DNA from 3 places in the Xenorhabdus ishibashii genome. Region 3 is predicted to be linked to each of the others. Evidence: predicted binding sites of a transcription regulator. Region 3 holds the regulator's gene; each other region holds the start of a gene.
What was found. The regulator CRP, encoded in region 3, controls carbon source genes, mostly activating them, when cyclic AMP is high. The targets are predictions, from matches to a motif close to ATGTGANNNNNNTCACAT.
Positions count from the first base shown of each region.

Region 1: gntK (gluconokinase) is a predicted target of CRP. The motif match lies at 1,206-1,223, and genes of this name have one in related genera.
Region 2: glpT (glycerol-3-phosphate transporter) is a predicted target of CRP. The motif match lies at 1,730-1,747, and genes of this name have one in related genera.

Region 1 covers NZ_NJAK01000001.1:2,170,547-2,172,881, reverse strand. Annotated here, with positions in the region: gene gntU (gluconate transporter) at 1-485, opposite strand, end outside; gene gntK (gluconokinase) at 482-1,039, opposite strand; gene gntR (gluconate operon transcriptional repressor GntR) at 1,260-2,255, opposite strand.
Region 2 covers NZ_NJAK01000001.1:2,062,025-2,064,359, forward strand. Annotated here, with positions in the region: gene glpT (glycerol-3-phosphate transporter) at 155-1,507, opposite strand.
Region 3 covers NZ_NJAK01000001.1:1,957,778-1,960,112, reverse strand. Annotated here, with positions in the region: gene Xish_RS09310 (phosphoribulokinase) at 1-577, shown strand, start outside; gene crp (cAMP-activated global transcriptional regulator CRP) at 1,003-1,635, shown strand; gene Xish_RS09300 (aspartate aminotransferase family protein) at 1,699-2,335, opposite strand, start outside.

The sequences.
Region 1 (2,335 bases), 210 kb from region 3:
GGCCCCGGAACCAAAAACGCGGCCGCTGCCGCAACACCGGCAAACAATGGAAGTGCCAGTTTCACGACATTGCCATTGGTGCGACGCGCAACGGCAAATACCACGCCAATCAACAACACAACTGCCACATCAAAAAACAGTGGCAACGCACAGACAAGTCCGGCAACACCCAATGCATAGTTAGCTCGCTTTTCACCAAAGCTACCCAGCAGTTTCACGGCAATTTGGTCAAGCGCACCTGTTTCATGCAGGATTTTGCCAAACATTGCACCGAGAGCCACAACAATAGCAAGGAAACCCAACGTACCTGCCATGCCGTTTTGCATTGTCTGGGTGATTTTCTCCAGCGGCATACCGGAAAAAATCCCCGCTCCCATAGAAACCAGCATCAAGGCAATAAAAGCATGTAATCTGGCTTTCATAACCAGAAATAGTAACAGGAGAACAGAGCCGACGGCTGTCAGAACCAGAGTTACGGTGCTCATGAATGCCCCTCACTATCACGGTTAATAGATTGGATATGGTCAATCGCTTTAATCGTATTTTTGATGACTTCATCAAGATCAGGTTTGATATCAATGTGATGGACATCCTTTTCATCACTGTTCGGCTCTTCCAGTGTCTCAAATTGAGAAATTAGCATTTGTGGTTTGAAGAAATGCTCCTTGCGGGCTTTCAGGCGGCTTTCGATTAAGCCAAAATCTCCTTTCATATAGAGAAATGACAGGTTTTTATTGCCATCACGCAGCATATCCCGATAGCTTTTTTTCAAGGCAGAACATACAAGCAAGGAGATAGGGTTGGTGCGCTGCATGGCAAAAATGGCGTCATTGAGTGCCTTCAGCCATGGCTGACGATCATCATCATTCAAGGCGTAACCCTGTGCCATTTTTGTAATATTGGCGCGGGGATGAAGGAAGTCCCCATCCAGAAACGCAGCCCCCAGTTCACGGGCAACACCACTGGCAACTGCGGATTTACCGCTACCGGATACCCCCATCAATACAAAAATGTGGTTTGGCTGTTGGGTATCACTCATATCAGACTCCTTTACACAGATCTTACTGCTTATATATTTATTTGATTTTTATTAAAAAATAAAAAAAGAAATATTACCTAGTACATGTTACCGGTAATGAATTACCGGTAACATTAGCAGCGGAGCAGGATACTGAGCAATCAATCAGGATCACCAAAGAAGGAAAATGTGAGACTTATCGCAATTGAAAATGGGAAAGCGTCATTTTGATCCACAAAAATTAAACACTTTCGCCCAATGAAAGGGTAAACCCAACATCTACTTGAGTTTGTTCCAACGTCTCTCCCCTCAAACGAGCAAGCAAGGATTCTGCTGCCTTGCGTCCCATTAAGTCACGAGGGGTCAGCACGCTGGCAAGTCTGGGAGTCATTACCTGACCAACATCATGACCATGAAAGCCAGCTATCGCAATCTCTTCCGGTACTTTGATCCCCTGTCGCTGGCACTCGAAAATCGCCCCGATGGCGATATCATCATTCGTACAAAACAAGCCATCGATTTCAGGATATTTCTGGCAGGACTCCTGCAAAAGCTGCGCACCTAATGAATAAGAAGAGCTGACTGGTGTCATCATTTTTCTCGGTTGAAGCCCGGCACTGTGCATCGCTTTTTCGAACCCTTGTAAACGGATCATCGTTCGCTCATCCTGCCGCGCACCAAGATAAATAATGTTTTTGCAACCGCGTTCGATCATCGCCATCGTCATCTGACAAGCCGCTGCAAAATTATCGATCCCTACAGCAATATCAAGGCAAGGCGATACGCTGTCCATCAATTCGACAACAGGTATTCCAACTGTCTGTAACACCTTCAACGTTTTGGGGGTATGTGTGCGTTCGGCCAGAATCAGGCCATCAATATTGTAGGCAAGCAAGGAAAGCAAACGTTCTTCTTCTTTCTGGGCAGAATAACTATAGTGGGCAAGCATGGTCTGATATCCATTGCGATCAGTCACATGCTCGATGCCCCGAATAACTTCAGCGAAGACCTGATTGGTCAATGAAGGAAGCAAAACACCTATTGCGCGACTGGTAGAATTGGAAAGGATATCTGGCACTCGGTTAGGGATATAACCTAGTTGTTCCACAGCTTCCGCTATTCGTTTTCCCAAGGCTTCAGAAACCTGATCGGGATTACGTAAAAAACGGCTAACTGTCATTTTTGTGACCCCAACGAGATCGGCAACATCTTGTAAAGCTGGGCGCTTCTTCTTCATTATTTTCAACGTAATGCCATCAGTTATTGATAGGTACAGAGGAATAACTCGCGGTTTTAACATATTTATACATCATTACA
Region 2 (2,335 bases), 100 kb from region 3:
CAGCATGGATATAAAGAAAATATTCATAAGTGAAATTAAGCAACGTATTTAACGATGCATACATGCTTCATTGTCCTATAATCTATAGAATCGCAGTACAATAAAGTAGTTGTACTGCGATTGATAGGGTTATTAATCAGCGCCTTTCAGTTAATCACTGGCTCTGACGAGCAATTTCCTGCTTATGTTTGCTTTCGCTTAACATAACAAACAACAACAGAATAACAGAGAGAATGCTACCGCCGATCATAACCATAAAGCCGCCGTCCCAACCGAAATAGTCAACGGTATAGCCGACGATGATACTGGCCGCAACTGAGCCCCCCAGATAACCAAACAGACCGGTAAAGCCGGCGGCTGTTCCTGCCGCTTTTTTCGGAGCCAATTCCAGGGCATGCAGGCCGATTAGCATCACTGGCCCGTAAATCAGGAAGCCGATAACCAGCATACAGAGCATATCAATATCAGGGTTACCTGCTGGGTTCAGCCAGAATACAATAGTGGCGATGGTGACAAGGGTCATGAAGAATACGCCAGTGGCACCACGGTTGCCTTTAAATACTTTGTCAGACATCCAACCACACAGCAGCGTACCTGGAATACCTGCGTACTCATACAGGAAATAAGCCCAGGAAGACTTATCCATGGTAAAGTCTTTCACTTCTTTCAAGTAAGTGGGTGACCAGTCAAGAATACCGTAGCGCAGTAGATAGACGAATACGTTGGCAATAGCGATCATCCACAACAATTTATTCGGCAAAACGTACTGCATGAAAATTTCTTTTGCGGTCAGTTCTTTTTCGTTTTTCTCCGTATAGTCGGGTGGATAGTCGTTTTTGTACTCTTCGATTGCGGGTAAGCCACAGGATTGTGGTGTATCGCGCATTAAAGCGAAAACGATTATTGCCACGATGATAGCCGCAAAGGCTGGCATGTAAAATGCGGCTTTCCAGTCATTGAACCAGGCCATACCCAACATGAACAGCAATGGTGGCACGCCTCCGCCAACGTTATGGGCACAGTTCCAGACAGAAACAATTCCGCCACGCTCTTTCTGTGACCACCAGTGAACCATAGTACGTCCACAAGGAGGCCAACCCATTCCCTGGAACCAGCCGCAGAGGAACAGCAGAGAAAACATGATAGCAATGCTGGAAGTGGCCCACGGCACAAAGCCCATAAATAACATGACTACTGCCGCCAGTATTAAACCCGCAGGCAGGAAAACACGTGGATTCGAGCGGTCGGAAACGGAACCCATGATGAACTTTGAGAATCCGTACGCAATTGATATACCTGACAGTGCAAAGCCAAGATCCCCCTTAGAAAAGCCTTGTTCGATCAAGGAAGGTATGGCGAGAGCAAAGTTTTTTCTTACCAGATAGTAAGCTGCATATCCGAAAAAGATCCCTATAAAAATTTGCCAGCGCAAGCGACGATAGAGTGGATCTATTTCCTGCGCAGGCAACCGAGCCTTATGAGGCGCCGGCTTGAAAATACTTAACATATTTTTGTCTCCACGTGACTTTTGTATGAGCGAATCACCACCATCAAGCAGTGATGGCGTTAAACGAAAAATTTTAGCTATTTATTTTCTATATCGAAGCTAATATTAGCTGAAAACAACCTTGTATGACTGTGAGGTGTCGCTAACATATAGATATAATTTCGCAAAGTCGATAATTTTGAGTGATTTAGCACTTTTTTTGAAGACAATTTATTTATGTTAGTGTGATAGGTATCACAATAAACGACCTTTTTGGTTATTTTTTATTTTTGCACGTTTCAAATTTGTATATATACTCGACCAGATAAAAGCTCATTATTATTAGGGGAATATATCTGATGTAGTCATCATGCAAAAGCCAGCTAAATATAACCCACACAAACGTTCCTATTATAAAAGTTATTTAATAAATAACTGTTGGTTTCTTTCTGTCTGCATCTTTTAACAAATTGTGTGCTATTTGCCTAAAGATGTTTTAAATAATATTCTTATTTGTTCATGTGGTTTGTTTTTTATTTACATGCTTTGCATTTTTTATAACACAGTTATAAATAAAATGTTTGAAATTAAAATTCAAAATGATGGATATTACTACAAATGGTTATTCGTGCTCATGAGTGGTTTCATGTAGGATTGGATGACTATTTTATTGAATTAAATATAATAATATCAATATGTTAATTAAAATTGGTTGCGGATTGCATAGGCGTAATACACTCTGTCTTCCAAATCATGATTGGCTTTATTTAAGTTGATTGTTTAATTAACAAAATATTACAAATTAATACTAATTAATATATTTATTAAATTCGAAATGAATTTTTTCAG
Region 3 (2,335 bases):
CCATACCTATGATGAAGCCGTCCCCTATAATCAATCACCAGGGACTTTCACACCGTGGGAACCTCTGCCATCAAATACGGACGTCCTATTTTATGAGGGACTGCACGGTGGTGTTCTCACGCCACAACATAATGTCGCCAGTCATGTGGATCTATTGATTGGCGTTGTGCCTATCGTCAACTTAGAATGGATTCAAAAACTCATCCGTGATACCGGCGAGCGTGGGCATTCCAGAGAGGCCGTCATGGATTCAGTTGTCCGCTCAATGGATGACTATATCCGCTATATCACTCCTCAGTTTTCACGTACCCATATCAATTTCCAGCGTGTCCCTACCGTTGATACCTCTAACCCCTTCTCTGCCAAGTCTATTCCCTCGCTGGACGAAAGTTTTATTGTGATCCGCTTCCGTGGCCTCACTCAAATTGATTTTCCTTATTTGCTGGCTATGCTTCAGGGTTCATTTATTTCCAGTATAAATACTATCGTCGTTCCAGGTGGAAAAATGGGGCTGGCAATGGAATTAATTATGGCGCCGCTTGTTAAGCAATTACTGGAAGGCAAAAAAATTTCGTAATTTAATCCTCATTTAATTTTTAATAAGACAGGTAACAAAAAATAATGTTACCTGTTTTATTTAAATAAACAGACCATTTTTGTGACAACATTTTTTCCTTTTATAAATGTAAAATCAATAAAACCAACTCTTCTGCCTGATTTCTGGTAATCTGACAGCCAGTTTAATATGCTGAAGCGATACAGGAGAAGACAGAAAAGCTTTCCTGTGTTACAAACAAGGTTACAAGCGTGGACTGGCAAGGTATATGGATTAAGATCAATATGCCTAATATTTTGACATCTTTATAATCCATATAAAATTCCCGCTTGTCAGTTTTTCAGCAGGTTAATATGTTAATCTATTGACTTTATAAAGCCAGCCTGAAGAGGAACTACCGTTTCTCACACTCATAAAGGCAGAAATAACAACAGAGGATAAAGCGAATGGTTCTCGGCAAGCCACAAACAGACCCTACTCTTGAATGGTTTTTGTCACACTGCCATATTCACAAATATCCATCCAAGAGCACGCTTATTCATCAAGGCGAGAAAGCAGAAACGCTTTACTACATTGTTAAAGGTTCGGTTGCTGTTCTAATAAAAGATGAAGAAGGTAAGGAAATGATTCTCTCTTATTTAAATCAGGGAGATTTCATTGGTGAACTTGGATTGTTTGAAGAGGGGCAAGAGCGTACTGCATGGGTGCGAGCAAAAAGTGCCTGTGAAGTAGCTGAAATTTCTTATAAGAAATTTCGCCAGTTAATTCAGGTCAATCCTGATATTTTGATGCGTTTATCTGCTCAGATGGCAAGTCGCCTACAAACCACTTCCGAAAAAGTAGGTAACTTAGCTTTTCTGGACGTTACAGGCCGTATCGCCCAGACGCTGCTCAATTTGGCCAAACAGCCTGATGCAATGACTCATCCTGATGGTATGCAAATCAAAATCACACGTCAGGAAATTGGGCAGATTGTGGGTTGCTCGCGTGAAACGGTTGGGCGTATCCTGAAAATGTTGGAAGATCAAAACCTGATCTCTGCACATGGCAAAACCATTGTCGTTTATGGGACACGTTAATTCCCGATAAACCAGAAACTATCAGCCAGTGTATTTGTTACTTCGCACTGGCTTTATTTACTGTTATTTGTTTAACCAACGGGATATTGCCATTTCCAGCCGCATCATGCCCTCTGTGATTTTATCTTCAGGAATGATCAATGATGGCGTAAAACGCAAGATGCTGTCTCCTGCACTTAATAACATCAATCCCATTTCAGCCGTTTGCTGCAATATTTCTCTGGCTTTGCCCTGATATTCAGCCTTCAATACGGCTCCAATCAGCAATCCTTTTCCACGAAACTCATGGAATATGCCATATTTTTGGTTTATCTTTTCCAGAGCATGAATGAACATATCATGCCGTTTTTCCACGCCCATCAGTACTTCTGGCGTATTGATGATATCCAGTACGACACAACCGACACTACAAGCCAATGGATTTCCACCATAAGTCGTTCCATGTGCACCCGTTTCCATTGCCGCCGCTATTGTATCTGTCGTTAACATTGCACTGATTGGGAAACCGCCTCCCAACGCTTTTGCTGTCGTCAAAATATCCGGCTGTACGTCATAATGCTGGTAAGCATATAACTTACCCGTGCGCCCCATCCCACTTTGAACTTCATCAAAAACCAACAAAGCCTGATGCTTATCACACAATTCACGCACCCCATGCAAAAACTCCATCGTCGCAGGCGTGATTCCTCCTTCTCCCTGA